DNA from 3 places in the Chromobacterium paludis genome. Region 1 is predicted to be linked to each of the others. Evidence: predicted binding sites of a transcription regulator. Region 1 holds the regulator's gene; each other region holds the start of a gene.
What was found. Region 1 encodes sigma-54, which starts transcription at its own class of promoters, with help from an activator protein. Its sites were predicted from a motif close to CTGGCACGCTTCATGCTT; they were not measured.
Positions count from the first base shown of each region.

Region 2: the regulator sigma-54 is predicted to act here: its motif matches at 3,254-3,271, upstream of glnL (nitrogen regulation protein NR(II)).
Region 3: the regulator sigma-54 is predicted to act here: its motif matches at 2,276-2,293, upstream of glnK (P-II family nitrogen regulator).

Region 1 is NZ_CP043473.1:2,386,789-2,391,349, reverse strand. Features, by position in the region: gene hprK (HPr(Ser) kinase/phosphatase) at 1-362, opposite strand, end outside; gene ptsN (PTS IIA-like nitrogen regulatory protein PtsN) at 355-816, opposite strand; gene hpf (ribosome hibernation-promoting factor, HPF/YfiA family) at 939-1,265, opposite strand; gene FYK34_RS11045 (RNA polymerase factor sigma-54) at 1,336-2,733, opposite strand; gene lptB (LPS export ABC transporter ATP-binding protein) at 2,737-3,465, opposite strand; gene lptA (lipopolysaccharide transport periplasmic protein LptA) at 3,462-4,010, opposite strand; gene lptC (LPS export ABC transporter periplasmic protein LptC) at 4,000-4,561, opposite strand, start outside.
Region 2 is NZ_CP043473.1:2,663,481-2,668,041, forward strand. Features, by position in the region: gene aroE (shikimate dehydrogenase) at 1-345, opposite strand, end outside; gene FYK34_RS12425 (rhodanese-like domain-containing protein) at 441-893, opposite strand; gene glnA (type I glutamate--ammonia ligase) at 1,169-2,587, shown strand; gene FYK34_RS12435 (DUF4124 domain-containing protein) at 2,712-3,173, shown strand; gene glnL (nitrogen regulation protein NR(II)) at 3,323-4,381, shown strand; gene ntrC (nitrogen regulation protein NR(I)) at 4,409-4,561, shown strand, end outside.
Region 3 is NZ_CP043473.1:4,257,461-4,262,021, forward strand. Features, by position in the region: gene FYK34_RS20235 (ClpXP protease specificity-enhancing factor) at 7-426, shown strand; gene FYK34_RS20240 (ammonium transporter) at 550-1,860, opposite strand; gene glnK (P-II family nitrogen regulator) at 1,887-2,225, opposite strand; gene FYK34_RS20250 (accessory factor UbiK family protein) at 2,538-2,825, shown strand; partial or broken gene FYK34_RS20255 (YifB family Mg chelatase-like AAA ATPase) at 3,011-4,550, shown strand.

The DNA of each region.
Region 1 (4,561 bases):
AGCGTGCTGGTCATCAAGGGCACGTTATGGCTGTGGCAATAGTCGCGCAGCAGCCGCGGCACCGGCTGGTTATTCGCCACCATCACCACGGACATGCTCTTATGGAACAGCTGGTCCAGCGCGGTCTTGGCCGCGGATTGTTCCAGCTTGTTCAGGTAGTCCACCTCTGCCAGGCCCAGCACCTGGACGCGGTTGGGGTGGATGAAGTTCAGGTGGCCCACCAGCGCCAGAGTGGGGCGCTGGCCGTCATTGCCGATGACGTTGCCGATGACGTTGTCTGAGCCGCCGGTGCCGGCGACCCAGGTCAGGTTCAGCTTCTGCTGGTTGTCCTGATACAGGCGGCGCACGGTGATGCTAGGCATTGGGCATCCAATCGCAGAGCTGCTGGTAGAGTTCTTCCCGGCCGGAGGCGTTGAGCATTTTCTCGCGCATCTGGCGGCTGGAGAACAGTTGGGCCAGCTCAGACAGCACTTGCAGGTGCAGGTCGGTGGCGTGTTCCGGCACCAGCAGCACGAACAGACACTGCACCGGCTTGCCGTCCGGCGCCTCGAACGGAATCGGCGCCTTCAGCCGGATGAACACGCCGGTGGCTTCCTTCAGGCCGCGCGCGCGGCCGTGCGGAATGGCCACGCCCTGGCCCAGGCCGGTGGAGCCCAGTTTTTCGCGGCTGAACAGGCTGTCGAAGATTTCGCTGCGGGCGATGCCGCGCGTGTTTTCCACCAGAAGCCCGACTTGCTCGAACACGCGCTTCTTGCTGGAGACGTCCAGATCCAGCAGAACATGGTCCGGAGTCAGTATCTTGCCGATGAGATTCATATTGGATTATGCATGCGGCGCTGGAATAAACCCGGGATTCTACGTTGCCTTGATAGTACTGAAAACCGGGCGGCGCAAAGAAAAACGGGAACCCCTGGGTTCCCGTTGTTTTCAAGCTCGCGTCACAGCGAGGCCTGAGACGCTTCGCCGGAGCTCTGGGCCCGGTGTTCGGTCAGCTTTTCCTTGTGCTTGAGCACCTGGCGGTCCAGCTTGTCCATCAGCAGGTCGATGGCGGCGTAGAGATCGGCCTCGGAGGCTTCGATGTGGATGTCCTTGCCGGACAGATGCACATTGACCTCGGCCTTTTGAACCAGTTTGTCCACGGACAGCGTAACGGAGACGTCGATCACATTGTCGACGTGGCGGGTAATGCGCTCCAGTTTGTTCTCGATGTATTCGCGCAGCGATGGCGTGACTTCCAGGTGCAGGCCAGTTACTTTGAGGTTCATACCCTAGCTCCTTCTGGTGTTGACCGCCCGGGCGGGTTGTCGGGCGGCATTGTATTCTTGTGCTGACTCCTCACAGAGCCTTGCGCAGATTCACCGCCGGAATCTGCATGGCTTCACGATACTTGGCTACGGTGCGTCTGGCAACCTGTATTCCCTGCTTGGCCAGCGCGTCGGCGATGGCGCTGTCGGACAGCGGCTTCGCCCGGTTTTCGCCTTCTATCATGCCGCGGATGTGAGCCTTGATGGCGGTGGCGGAGCACTCGTCACCGCTTTCAGTCTCCAACGAACTGCCGAAGAAATACTTGAGTTCGAACAAACCTCTCGAACAAAGCAGGTATTTTTGGCTGGTGGAGCGGGATACGGTGGATTCGTGCAGGCCCAGTTCCTCTGCGATATCGCGCAGGATCAGCGGGCGCATCGCCACTTCGCCTTGTTCAAAGAACAATTGTTGACGTTCAACAATAGCTTCCGCCACTTTCAGAATGGTGTCAAACCGCTGCTGGATGTTCTTCACCAGCCAGCGCGCCTCTTGCAGGCGGGCCGACATTTCGCCGCCCTGGCCCCGGCTGTCGGCCAGCATGCGTTCGTACAGCTGGTTGACGCGCAGCCGCGGCACGGCCGAGCGGTTCAACTCCGCCACCCAGCGGCCCTTGAGTTTGCGCACGCTGATGTCGGGGATCACGTAGTGGACATCGCCGTGATGGAAGCCGGTGGCCGGATGCGGGTTCAGCCGCGCGATCAGGGCCTGCGCCGCGCGCAGCTCGGCATCGGTGCAGCCCAGTAGCTTCTTCAGCTTGGCGTAGTCGCGGCCGCCCAGCAGCGCGAGGTGTTGTCGGACGATGGCCAGCGCCAGGGCATGGCCGGGCTCCGCGGCGGGGAGGCGCTGCAATTGCAGCTGCAGCGATTCCGCCAGCGTGCGCGCGCCCACGCCGGCCGGGTCGAACTGCTGCAGCAGCGCCAGGCCTACCGCCAGTTCGTCGCTGTCCAGCAGCAGTTCCAGCGGCAGATGGCTGGCCAGTTCGTCCAGGCTGGATTGCAGATAGCCGTCGTCGTCCAGCTCCTCGATCAATAGCCGCACGATGGCTTCGTCGCGGCGGGGCAGGGCGATTTCGCCCAGCTGGGCCAGCAGGTGCTCTCGTAGGCTGACCGGGCAGGGCACGTTGAGCATGGGGTCGTAGTCGTCGCCGCCGCCCTGGGCGCGGCTGCCGGCGCCCCAGTCCATCAGCTCGCCTACGCTGTCGTCGCGGCTGTCGGCCGGCTCGTCCGGCGTCGAACTATCCTGGCTTTCGGATGCGGACTCGCCGTCCCGCGGCTCGTCGCCGCGCTCCAATAGCGGATTGTCCAGCAGGAAGCGCTCCACCTCGGCCTGCAGGTCCAGCGTGGAAAGCTGCAGCAGCTTGATGGACTGTTGCAGCTGCGGCGTCAGCGTCAGCTGTTGCGAAACCTTGAGCTGTAGTGCCTGCTTCATCGCTTACAGGTGGAAGTGCTCGCCAAGGTAGACTTTGCGCACCTTGTCGTTGTTGACCAGTTCCTCGGGCACGCCGGAGGCCAGCACCGAGCCGTCGCTGATGATGTAGGCGCGGTCGCAGATGCGCAGGGTCTCGCGCACGTTGTGGTCGGTGATCAGCACGCCTATGCCGCGTTCCTTCAGGAAGGAGATAATTTTCTGGATGTCGATGACGGCGATCGGGTCCACGCCGGCAAACGGCTCGTCCAGCAGGATGAAGCGCGGGCGGGTGGCCAGCACGCGCGCGATCTCCACGCGGCGGCGCTCGCCGCCGGACAGCGCCAACGCGTTGCTGTCGCGCAGGTGGCCGATGTTCAGGTCGTCCAGCAACAGGTCCAGCTCCTGTTCCAGCTCCTTGCCTTTGAGGCCGGCGATCTCCAGGATGGCGGCGATGTTTTCTTCCACCGTCATGCGGCGGAAGATGGATGCCTCCTGCGGCAGGTAGCCCAGGCCCAGCTGGGCGCGCTGGTGGATGGGATAGTGGGTGAGGGATTGCTCATCCAGCCGGATGTCGCCGTCGTCGGCGCCGATCAGGCCGACGATCATGTAGAAGCTGGTGGTCTTGCCGGCGCCGTTGGGGCCGAGCAAGCCGACGACTTCGCCGCTTTCTATGCTCAGCGAGACGTCCTTGACCACCGTGCGCTTCTTGAAGCGCTTCTTCAGGTGGGAAACGGTGAGAACGCTGTGCTTCATGGCTTGGCTGCCCCGCCGGCCGGTTGCGAGGCGGCCTTTTTCTTGGGCTGGATGATGACCACGGCGCGGCCCTGGCCGCTGGCGGACGGGCCGCCGCCCACGACTTCGAAGGTTTCGTCCAGGGTGTTGTAGCGGATCACATTGCCGATGGACAGGTCGCCGTTGCGCTTGACGCGCGCATTGCCGGTCAGCACCACCAGATGCTTGGCGCTGTCGTAGTCCAGCACGCTGGTTTGGCCCTCTACCCAGCCGCCGTCGTTGTCCATTTTCTGGCGGAAGGTGACGATGCGGCCGGTAGCGTGCAGCGTCTGGTTGCCGTCCTTGTCCTGGCTCACGGTCAGCTTGTCGCCGGTGAGGCGCAGCGTGCCTTGCACCACCACGACATTGCCGCTGCAGGTGGAGACGTTCTTGTTCTTCAGCTCCGAAACGCAGCCGTTGTCGCTGGTGATTTCGATGTTCTTGTCGCGGTCGGCCTGTTCGGCTTGGGCCAGCGCGGCGGCGGCCAGCAGCAGGCCGGCCAGCAGGATGCGGGGTTTATTTGGCATAGATGATCTTGGTTCTGGAAAGCAGAGTCAGCAGCCCTTGCTGGTGCTGGTACAGGAAGCCGATGGAGTGCGCTTCGGAGTGGCCGCGGTAGATCGCCGTCGGGGCCTTGGAGCTGGCCACCTCCTTGCCGGTGTCCACCAGCATCGCGCTGCTCAGCATGCGGATTTCCGGCTGCTGCGAGTCTGCGGGTTTGATCAGGGTGACGTTCTTGTCGAAGTATGCCTGTTGCGTCTTGTTGTTGTAACGGCCGGTTTCGCCGATGACGTGGTATTGCAGCACGCCTTGCTGGTACTGGTACAGGTCCGGCTTTTCGAAATACGCTTCCGGCTTGCCGGGGTATTGCCACATGCGGCTGGCGATCAGGCGGTCCATCAGCTTGCCGTGTTCGTCGTAGCGGGTGGCCACCAGGTTTTCCGCTACGTATTCCGGTTTGTCCGGGTCCAGCTCGCGGTGGCGGGTGTCCCAGCGCGAAATCTGGTCCAGCCACAGCGTCAGCATGGCGGTGAGGCCGATCAGCAGCACCGGGAACAACCGGTGGGAGCGCAGCAGG
Region 2 (4,561 bases), 280 kb from region 1:
ATCCAGGTTTTCCACGATGTCGCGCACCAGGCCGACGCCGTCGGTGTTGTCGCCATAGACCTTGCCGTCGCGGAAAGTCAGCGTGTTCACCGCCTCGGCCGCCCGCGCGCGCTCGGTCAATTCAGAGGCGTAGCGGAAGGCGTCGCTCTTGAACGGCAGGGTGATGTTGAGCCCCTTGCCGCCGTCCGCGACGAAGGCGTCGACCACCTCCTTGAACTTGCCGATATCGGCGAACAGCTTCTCATAGCGGATGTCCTGGCCGGTGGCCTGGGCGAACTCCTGATGGATGAACGGCGACTGGCTGTGGGAAATCGGGTTGCCGATAACGGCGTAACGGTCGGTCATGGTCGGCTTTCCAAAAATATGCGCCGCTTGGCGGCGGGGTCAGGCCACACTTTGCCGCGTAACGCCGCAAACTTCAACCGCCGCCGTCAAACCGCTCAGCCCTGCGCCCAAGGCAGGCCGCGCTGACGCCAGCCGCCCACCGAGTTGCGATGACCGTTCTCGTCCTTGTCGCCCTCGAAGCCTTCCAGCACGTTGTAGACCTCGCTATAGCCATTGGCCGCGGCCAGCCGCGCCACTTCGTCTGAGCGCGCGCCGGAGCGGCACAGCACCAGCAGCACCGCCTCCGGGTCCACCTGGTGGGTCAACTGCGCCCAGAAGTGCGGATTGGGAACCATGCCGGGGAAGCTGCGCCATTCGATGTTGACCGCTTGCGGCACCGTGCCGACGAATTGCCATTCGGCGTGGCTGCGCACGTCCAGCAGCACCGCCTTCGGCAAGCCTTGCATCATTTCGTAGGCCTCGTCCGGCAACACCGCCCCGCTATAGGGCAATCCCATTTTCTCGGCCCGCTCATGCGCGGCCTGCAGTATCTGGCTCATGCGGCTCATGCTGGTTTCCTCCTGTTGCAACACGTTGTGCCTATGCTGTCGATTATCTGCCCAGGCGGCATGGCTGGCAAATAGCACCAATATGGTGCATATCAAATTCACGCGGCACCAAGCTGGTTCAATATTGTCCATACCAGGCTGCTGGCTAAGGCCAAATGGCTATGACACAATGCAGCAGCTGCGTTTTTCAAGCTGGCACGCTTCCTGCTTAATGCCGGGCGTACCAATTTTCCGCACTTGCCCTTGGGTGCACGTTGCCTTTCAGGAGATAAACCATGGCAGTAGCCGACGTAGTCAAGCTGATCCAAGAAAACGACGTCAAATTTGTCGATCTGCGCTTTACCGATACCCGCGGCAAAGAACAGCACGTCTCCATCCCGGCACACGTGCTGCTGGAAGATGCCGACGCCTGGTTCGAACGCGGCCATGCCTTCGACGGCTCGTCCATCGCCGGCTGGAAAGGCATCCAAGCCTCCGACATGCTGCTGATCGCCGACCCGGCTACCGCCCGCATCGACCCGTTCTTCGACGAGCCGACCGTATTCATGCACTGCGACGTGATCGACCCGGCCGACGGCAAGGGCTACGACCGCGACCCGCGCTCCATCGCCAAGCGCGCCGAAGCCTACCTGAAAGCCTCCGGCGTGGGCGACACCGCCTACTTCGGCCCGGAGCCGGAATTCTTCATTTTCGACAGCATCACCTGGGGCGCCGACATGTCCGGCTGCTTCGTCAAGATCAAAGCCGAAGAAGCGGCCTGGGCCTCGGCTGAAGAATTCGAAGGCGGCAATATGGGCCACCGTCCGGGCATCAAGGGCGGCTACTTCCCGGTGCCGCCGGTGGATTCCTCGCAAGACATCCGCTCCGCCATGGTGCTGCTGCTGGAAGAACTGGGCATCCCGGTGGAAGTGCATCACCACGAAGTGGCCACCGCCGGCCAGAACGAAATCGGCACCAAGTTCAGCACGCTGACCCAGCGCGCCGACTGGACGCAAATCCTGAAGTACGTGGTGCACAACGTGGCCCACAGCTACGGCAAGACCGCCACCTTCATGCCCAAGCCCATCGTCGGCGACAACGGCTCCGGCATGCACGTTCACCAGTCCATCTGGAAAGACGGCCAGAACCTGTTCGCGGGCGAAGGCTACGCCGGCCTGTCCGATACCGCCCTGTACTACATCGGCGGCATCATCAAGCACGCCAAGGCGCTGAACGCCATCACCAACCCGGGCACCAACTCGTACAAGCGTCTGGTTCCGCACTACGAAGCGCCGGTGAAGCTGGCTTACTCCGCCAAGAACCGCTCCGCGTCCATCCGCATCCCGCACGTGGCCAGCCCCAAGGCTCGCCGCATCGAAGCGCGCTTCCCGGATCCGCTGGCCAACCCGTACCTGTGCTTCTCCGCGCTGCTGATGGCCGGCCTGGACGGCATCCAGAACAAGATCCACCCGGGCGACGCCGCGGACAAGAACCTGTACGATCTGCCGCCGGAAGAAGACAAGCTGATCCCGACCGTCTGCGCCTCGCTGGACGAAGCCCTGGCCGCGCTGGACGCGGACCGCGAGTTCCTGACCCGCGGCGGCGTGTTCTCCAACGAATGGATCGACGCCTACATCGAACTGAAGATGCAGGAAGTGAACCTGGCCCGCATGACCACCCACCCGGTCGAGTTCGCGATGTATTATTCGCTGTAAGCTGAAACGCAGCGCGCAAAACGGCAGCCCGCGGGCTGCCGTTTTACATTTCCGCGCCGCCTGTCGCATGACGGCCCGTCTCGATTTGCTTATCATGCAGGGGCATCCATACCCGCTTCAGACGATGAAAACACTCGCTTTATGCCTGCTGCTGGCTTGCGGCGGCGCGCAGGCCGCCGCCATCTACAAATATGTCGACGCCCAAGGCAACGTCACCTACACCAACGTGCCCTTGCGCGGCGCCCAGCCCATCACGCTGAACCCGTTATCCACCTACCACAGCCGCAAGCCGGCCGGCGGCAACGCAGAGAAGCCCGCCGCTTCCGGCGGCTACCCCAGCGTGGATGCCGACACCCAGAAACAGCGCGACAACGGCCGCAAGAAAATCCTGGAACAGGAACTGGCCAACGAGGCCAAGGCGCTGGAAACGGCGAAGAAAGCGCTGGCGGACGGCAAGGCCGTGCGCCTGGGCGACGAGGCCCGCAACTATCAGAAATACCTGAACCGGGTGCAAAAACTGCAAGATGAAGTCACCGACCGCGAGAAAAACGTCGCGGCCCTGAAGAAGGAACTGGGCCTGCCCTAGCCCGCCGCACCAATCTGGTGCAAACTATCCATCCAGCCGCCGCCTTTGCGCCGCGGGACCGCTCTTTCGCCCCCTCCAAGCTGGCGCGCTTATTGCTGTGCAATGCGTCGGCGCGCCTGCGCCGCTCATCCCAACCATAACGGACGCCCATGTCGACACCCAGCTTTGCCGGACTGGAACTGCTAGACACGCCGGTTTTGATCTGCGATGCCGCCGCCGCGCTGCGCTTCGTCAATCCCGCCTGCGAAAACCTGCTGGCGCTGGGCAGCCGCGAGCTGCTGCGCCGCAGCCTGATCGACCTGTTCCAGCCCAGTCCGGCCCTGGAGCAGGCGCTCGCCACTGCCCTGCGCCAAGGCGCCAGTTATATCGAGCACGATCTGGAGCTGCGCCCGCAGCATCATGACGTGGTGCTGCATGTGGCCCTGTCCATCACGCCGATAGACGCGGACGCGCCGCTGGCGCTGATCGAGCTGAGGCCACTCGATCAGCAGCTGAAAATCGCCAACGAGGAACGCTCCCTGCTGCAGCACCAAGCCAACCGCGAGCTGATCCGCAACCTGGCGCACGAGATCAAGAACCCGCTGGGCGGCATCCGCGGCGCCGCGCAATTGCTGGAGCACGAACTGGCCGACCGGCCGGAGCTGAAGGAATACACCGAAGTCATCACCGAGGAGGCCTTGCGCCTGCAAACCCTGGTGGACCGGCTGCTGGCGCCGCATCGCAGCCGCAGCCGCAGCCAGGTCAACATCCACGAAGTGCTGGAGCGGGTGCGCAGCATCGCCCTGGCCCAGCATCCGCAAGGCCTGGCCGTGGCGCGCGACTACGACACTAGCCTGCCGCTGCTCACCGCCGACAAGGAACAGCTGATCCAGGTGGTGCTCAATATCGTCAACAACGCGGTGCAGGCCCTGCGCGGCCAGGGCCGCATCGTGCTGCGCACGCGGGTGGCGCGCCAGATCACGCTGGCGCGCAAGCGCCACCAGCTGGCATTGAAATTGCAGATCGAAGACGACGGCCCAGGCATTCCCGACGACATCCGCGACCACATCTTCTACCCGCTGGTCACCGGCCGCGCCGAAGGCACCGGCCTGGGCCTGACCCTGGCCCAGGCCTTCGTCCACCAGCACGGCGGCAGCATAGAGTTCGAATCGCGGCCGGGGCAAACCTGCTTCACCGTGTTGCTGCCCTTCGGCAACGACGCGGCATAACGACAAAAGAACACGAGGAGAACGCCCATGGGGCAAGCAGTCTGGATCATCGACGACGACAAGGCGATACGCTGGGTGCTGGAAAAGGCGCTGACCCGGGCCGGCATAAGCTTCGCCAGTTTCTCCAGCGCTGACGACGCGCTGAACGCGCTGTACGACGCCACGCCGCAGGCCATCATT
Region 3 (4,561 bases), 1.9 Mb from region 1:
AACGCGATGAGCACCAGCACCAAGCCCTACATGATCCGCGCCTTGCACCAGTGGTGCTGCGACAATGGCCACACACCCTACGTCGTGGTCTGGGTCAATGATAAAACCGATGTGCCGCGCGAGTTCGTCAAGAACAACGAAATCGTGCTGAACATCGCTTACAGCGCGACCAAGAATCTGAAGATGGACAACGACTGGATCTCGTTCTCAGCACGCTTTGGCGGAATGTCGCGAGAGATCTGGCTGCCGGTGGGCAATGTGATGTCCATCTTCGCGCGCGAGACGGGCGAGGGCATGGGCTTTGAGGTGGAGCCGATGGCGGATCACGCCGACTTGAAACCGGCGCCGGACGCGTCTGGCAAAAGTGATGACGAGCCGGGTCCGAACCGCCCCGGCGGCCGTCCCAGCCTGCGCATCGTCAAGTAGGCAGACCAAACACGAAACCGGCCCAAGGCCGGTTTTTTTTGCGCCCGCTGCGGCGCGTGGACGAAAAAAAACGGGGCCGAAGCCCCGCCAAGTCCCTTACACAACAATCTTGATCGGTCTGGTTTACTCCACGCGCTCGCCGTGCAGCACCAGGTCCAGGCCCTCGCGCTCTTCGTCTTCGGCGACGCGCAGTCCCAGTACCATGTCCACTAGTTTCAGCAGCACAAAGGTTACTACCGCGCAGTAAGCCGCGGTCACGCCGACGCCCAGCGCCTGGGTGGCGAGACTGCCGTCGGCGCCGCCGATGTCCTTGACCGCGAACACGCCGGTCAACAGCGCGCCCAGGATGCCGCCCACGCCGTGCACGCCGAAGGCGTCCAGAGAGTCGTCATAGCCCATCATGTGTTTCAGCCCGGTGGCGCCCCAGAAGCACACCACGCCTGCGGCCAGGCCGATGGCCAGGGCGCCCTTGACGTCGACGAAGCCGGCGGCCGGCGTGATGGCGACCAGGCCCGCCACCGCGCCGGAGGCGATGCCCAGCACCGACGGCTTCTTCTTGGCGATCCACTCGGCGAACATCCAGGCCAGCGCGGCCATCGCGGTGGCAACCTGGGTGGTGACCATCGCCATGCCGGCGCGGCCGTCGGCGGCGGCGGCGGAACCGGCGTTGAAGCCGAACCAGCCCACCCACAACATGGAGGCGCCCACCAGAGTCAGCACCAGGTTGTGCGGCGGCATGGCGTCCTTGCCGAAACCGACGCGCTTGCCCAGCACCAGCGCCGTGACCAGGCCGGCCACGCCGGCGTTGATGTGCACCACGGTGCCGCCGGCGAAGTCCAGCACGCCCTTATCTGCCATCCAGCCGCCCGGCGCCCAGACCCAGTGCGCCACCGGGGCGTAGACCAGCAGTGACCACAAGGTCATGAAGACCAGCATGGCGGAGAATTTCATCCGTTCGGCGAAGGCGCCGGTGATCAGCGCGGGGGTGATGATGGCGAAGGTCATCTGGAAGGTCATGAACACCGATTCCGGGATGGTGCCGGCCAGCGGGTGCACCGCCACCTTGCCAGCATCCTTCATGAATACCATGCCGTCCAACATGACGCGAGACAGGTCGCCGATATACGGATTGCCTACGGTGAAGGCCAGGCTGTAGCCGATGACCGCCCACAGCACGGTCACTAGCGCAGTGATGGCGAAGCTTTGCATCAGCGTGGCCAGCACGTTCTTCTTGCGCACCATGCCGCCGTAGAACAGCGCCAGGCCGGGAATGGTCATGAACAGCACCAGGGCGGTGGAGGTCAGCATCCAGGCGGTGTCGCCGGAGTTGATCACCTTGACGGCAGCCACCGCCGGGCCTGCCGGCGCGTCGGCCAGGGCCGGCAGGGAGAGGGTGGCGAGCGCGGCCGCCGCTGCAGCGAGTTGTTTTTTCATTATCGTTTCCCCAGTGTCTCGTGGCGTCAGACGGCGTCGGCGCCGGTTTCGCCGGTACGGATGCGGATCACCTGCTCCAGGTCGTAGACGAAGATCTTGCCGTCGCCGATCTTGCCGGTGCGGGCGGATTTTTCGATGGCTTCCACCACCTGGTCCAGCAGCGCGTCGTCGATGGCGATTTCCAGCTTGACCTTGGGCAGGAAGTCGACGACGTATTCGGCGCCGCGATACAGCTCGGTGTGGCCTTTCTGGCGGCCGAAGCCTTTGACCTCGGACACGGTCACGCCTTGCACGCCAATGGCGGACAGGGCTTCGCGGACTTCGTCAAGCTTGAACGGCTTGATGACTGCGGTAACGAGTTTCATGACGGCTCCTTTTCGGGCGGTAGACAGATTTGGTTCTGCTGCGAACGGTAATGCAGGAATCGTGCCAGCTCGTGCGGAGGCCGCCACTATTCATGATGCGGCGCAATAGCGGGGCCTGGTCGCATTATGGCACTGTATTTGTGCACTGCAACGGGAATGAGTGCACCGTCATGGTGCGCAGGGGTGGGCGTATATCAGCTGGCTTTCGCGGCGGGGCGGTGAGGGACTCGCCGACGGGACAGGAAGGCGGGAGCAAGGCAGCGCTTTTTGCTACACTCCGCTTGAATATCAAGACACTGCGGGAGTCCGAATATGTTGAGTCAGAAACTGTTTGAAGAAATCAGCGCCAAGATCAGCGAAACCATCGCCGCCAGCCCGGCCAAGGACATCGAAAAGAACGTGCGCGCCATGATGGCCTCCACCTTCGCCAAGATGGATCTGGTGACGCGGGAGGAATTCGACGTGCAGCAAGCGGTGTTGACACGCACGCGCGAGCAGTTGGCGGCGCTGGAGTCGCGTTTGGCCAAGCTGGAGGGCCAGGTGTTCCCGGCGGAGGCGGCTGAGAAGGTGGCGGAACAGTCGGAGCTGGGCCACTCCTGAATGGCGGAGGCGAATTAGACATCGCTCCTGGCGCACGCTCGCGGCCTGCTGCGACATCGCGCGGGGATGCCGCCAAAACCTAGTCATGCGTGTCGATATGGCCTCATTCAAACAAGGGAGTCCGGTTTGACATCCACAAGCGCAGCACTACAGTCCAAAGCCGTGCGAGAAGGGACGGCCCGCTGATGTCGCTCGCCATCTTGTACAGTCGCGCCTTGCAGGGCATGCAGGCGCCGGAGGTGGCGGTAGAGGTGCATCTGGCCAATGGGCTGCCTGCCTTCACCTTGGTGGGATTGCCCGAGGCCGAGGTGAAGGAAAGCCGCGAAAGGGTGCGTGCGGCCATCCTGACCTCTGGTTTTGAGTTTCCCGCGCGGCGCATTACCGTGAACCTGGCGCCGGCCGATCTGCCCAAGGATTCCGGCCGTTTCGACTTGCCCATCGCCATCGGAATCCTATTGGCTTCGGGCCAGGTCAAGTGTGATGATATCGCTCAGTATGAGTTTGCCGGAGAACTGGCCCTGGGCGGAGCCTTGCGCCAGGTCCGGGGCGCGCTGGCGATGGCCTGTCATTGCCAGGCTGCGGGGCGCGCTGGCGATGGCCTGTCATTGCCAGGCTGCGGGGCGCGCTTTCGTCTTGCCGGCGGAGAGCGCGGCGCAGGCGGCGGCGGTGGTGGGCGCGCGCGTTTATGGCGCCGCCACGCTATTGCAGGCCTGCGCGCATTTGAACGGCTTGCAGCCCTTGCCACCGATTGCCGCGCCGGAGCCGATGGCGGAGCCGAACTATCTCGATCTGGCCGATGTCAAAGGTCAGTCCGTCGCGCGCCGCGCGCTGGAAATTGCCGCGGCGGGGGGGCATAGCTTGTTGCTGATGGGGCCGCCTGGCACGGGAAAGTCCATGTTGGCCGCGCGTCTGCCCGGTTTGCTGCCGGCTTTGTCCCGCGATGAGGCGCTGGAAAGCGCGGCGGTGCAGTCGTTGGCCACGCAGGGTTTCCGATCAGAAACCTGGGGGCTGCGCCCGTTTCGTTCTCCTCATCACACCTCTTCCGCCGTGGCGCTGGTGGGCGGAGGCAGCGATCCGCGGCCTGGCGAAATCAGCCTTGCCCACCATGGCGTGTTGTTTCTGGACGAATTGCCTGAGTTTGACCGCAAAGTGCTGGAAGTGCTGCGCGAACCGATGGAAAGCGGCGTGATCCATATTTCGCGGGCGGCGAGGCAGGCTAGTTTCCCGGCGCGCTTCCAGTTGGTGGCGGCGATGAATCCCTGTCCTTGCGGCTATTTCGGCCATTCGTCCGGCCGCTGCCATTGCTCGCCGGAGCAGGTGGCGCGTTACCGCGGCAGAATATCGGGGCCTTTGCTGGATCGCATCGATCTGCATGTTGAAGTGCCGTCTTTGGATGCCGCGGAGTTGCAGCGAGCCGCTGCCGGCGAATCCAGCGACTTGGTGAGAGAGAGAGTGGCTAAGGCGCGGCAACGGCAGTGGGCGCGACAGGGCGGCTTGAACGCCGGCTTGCAAGGCGTGCAGCTGGAGCGGCATTGCGAGGCCGATGCGGATGCCTTGGCTGTGTTGGCCAAGGCCTTGCAACAACTTGGCTTGTCGGCGCGCGCTTATCATCGGATACTTCGGGTTTCGCGCAGCATTGCGGATTTGCAAGGCGCGGAACGGATAGGCCGCAATCATGTCTTGCAGGCGATCCAATTAAGGCGGCTTGCCGTGGCGGGCGCCTGATTGGGGGTATC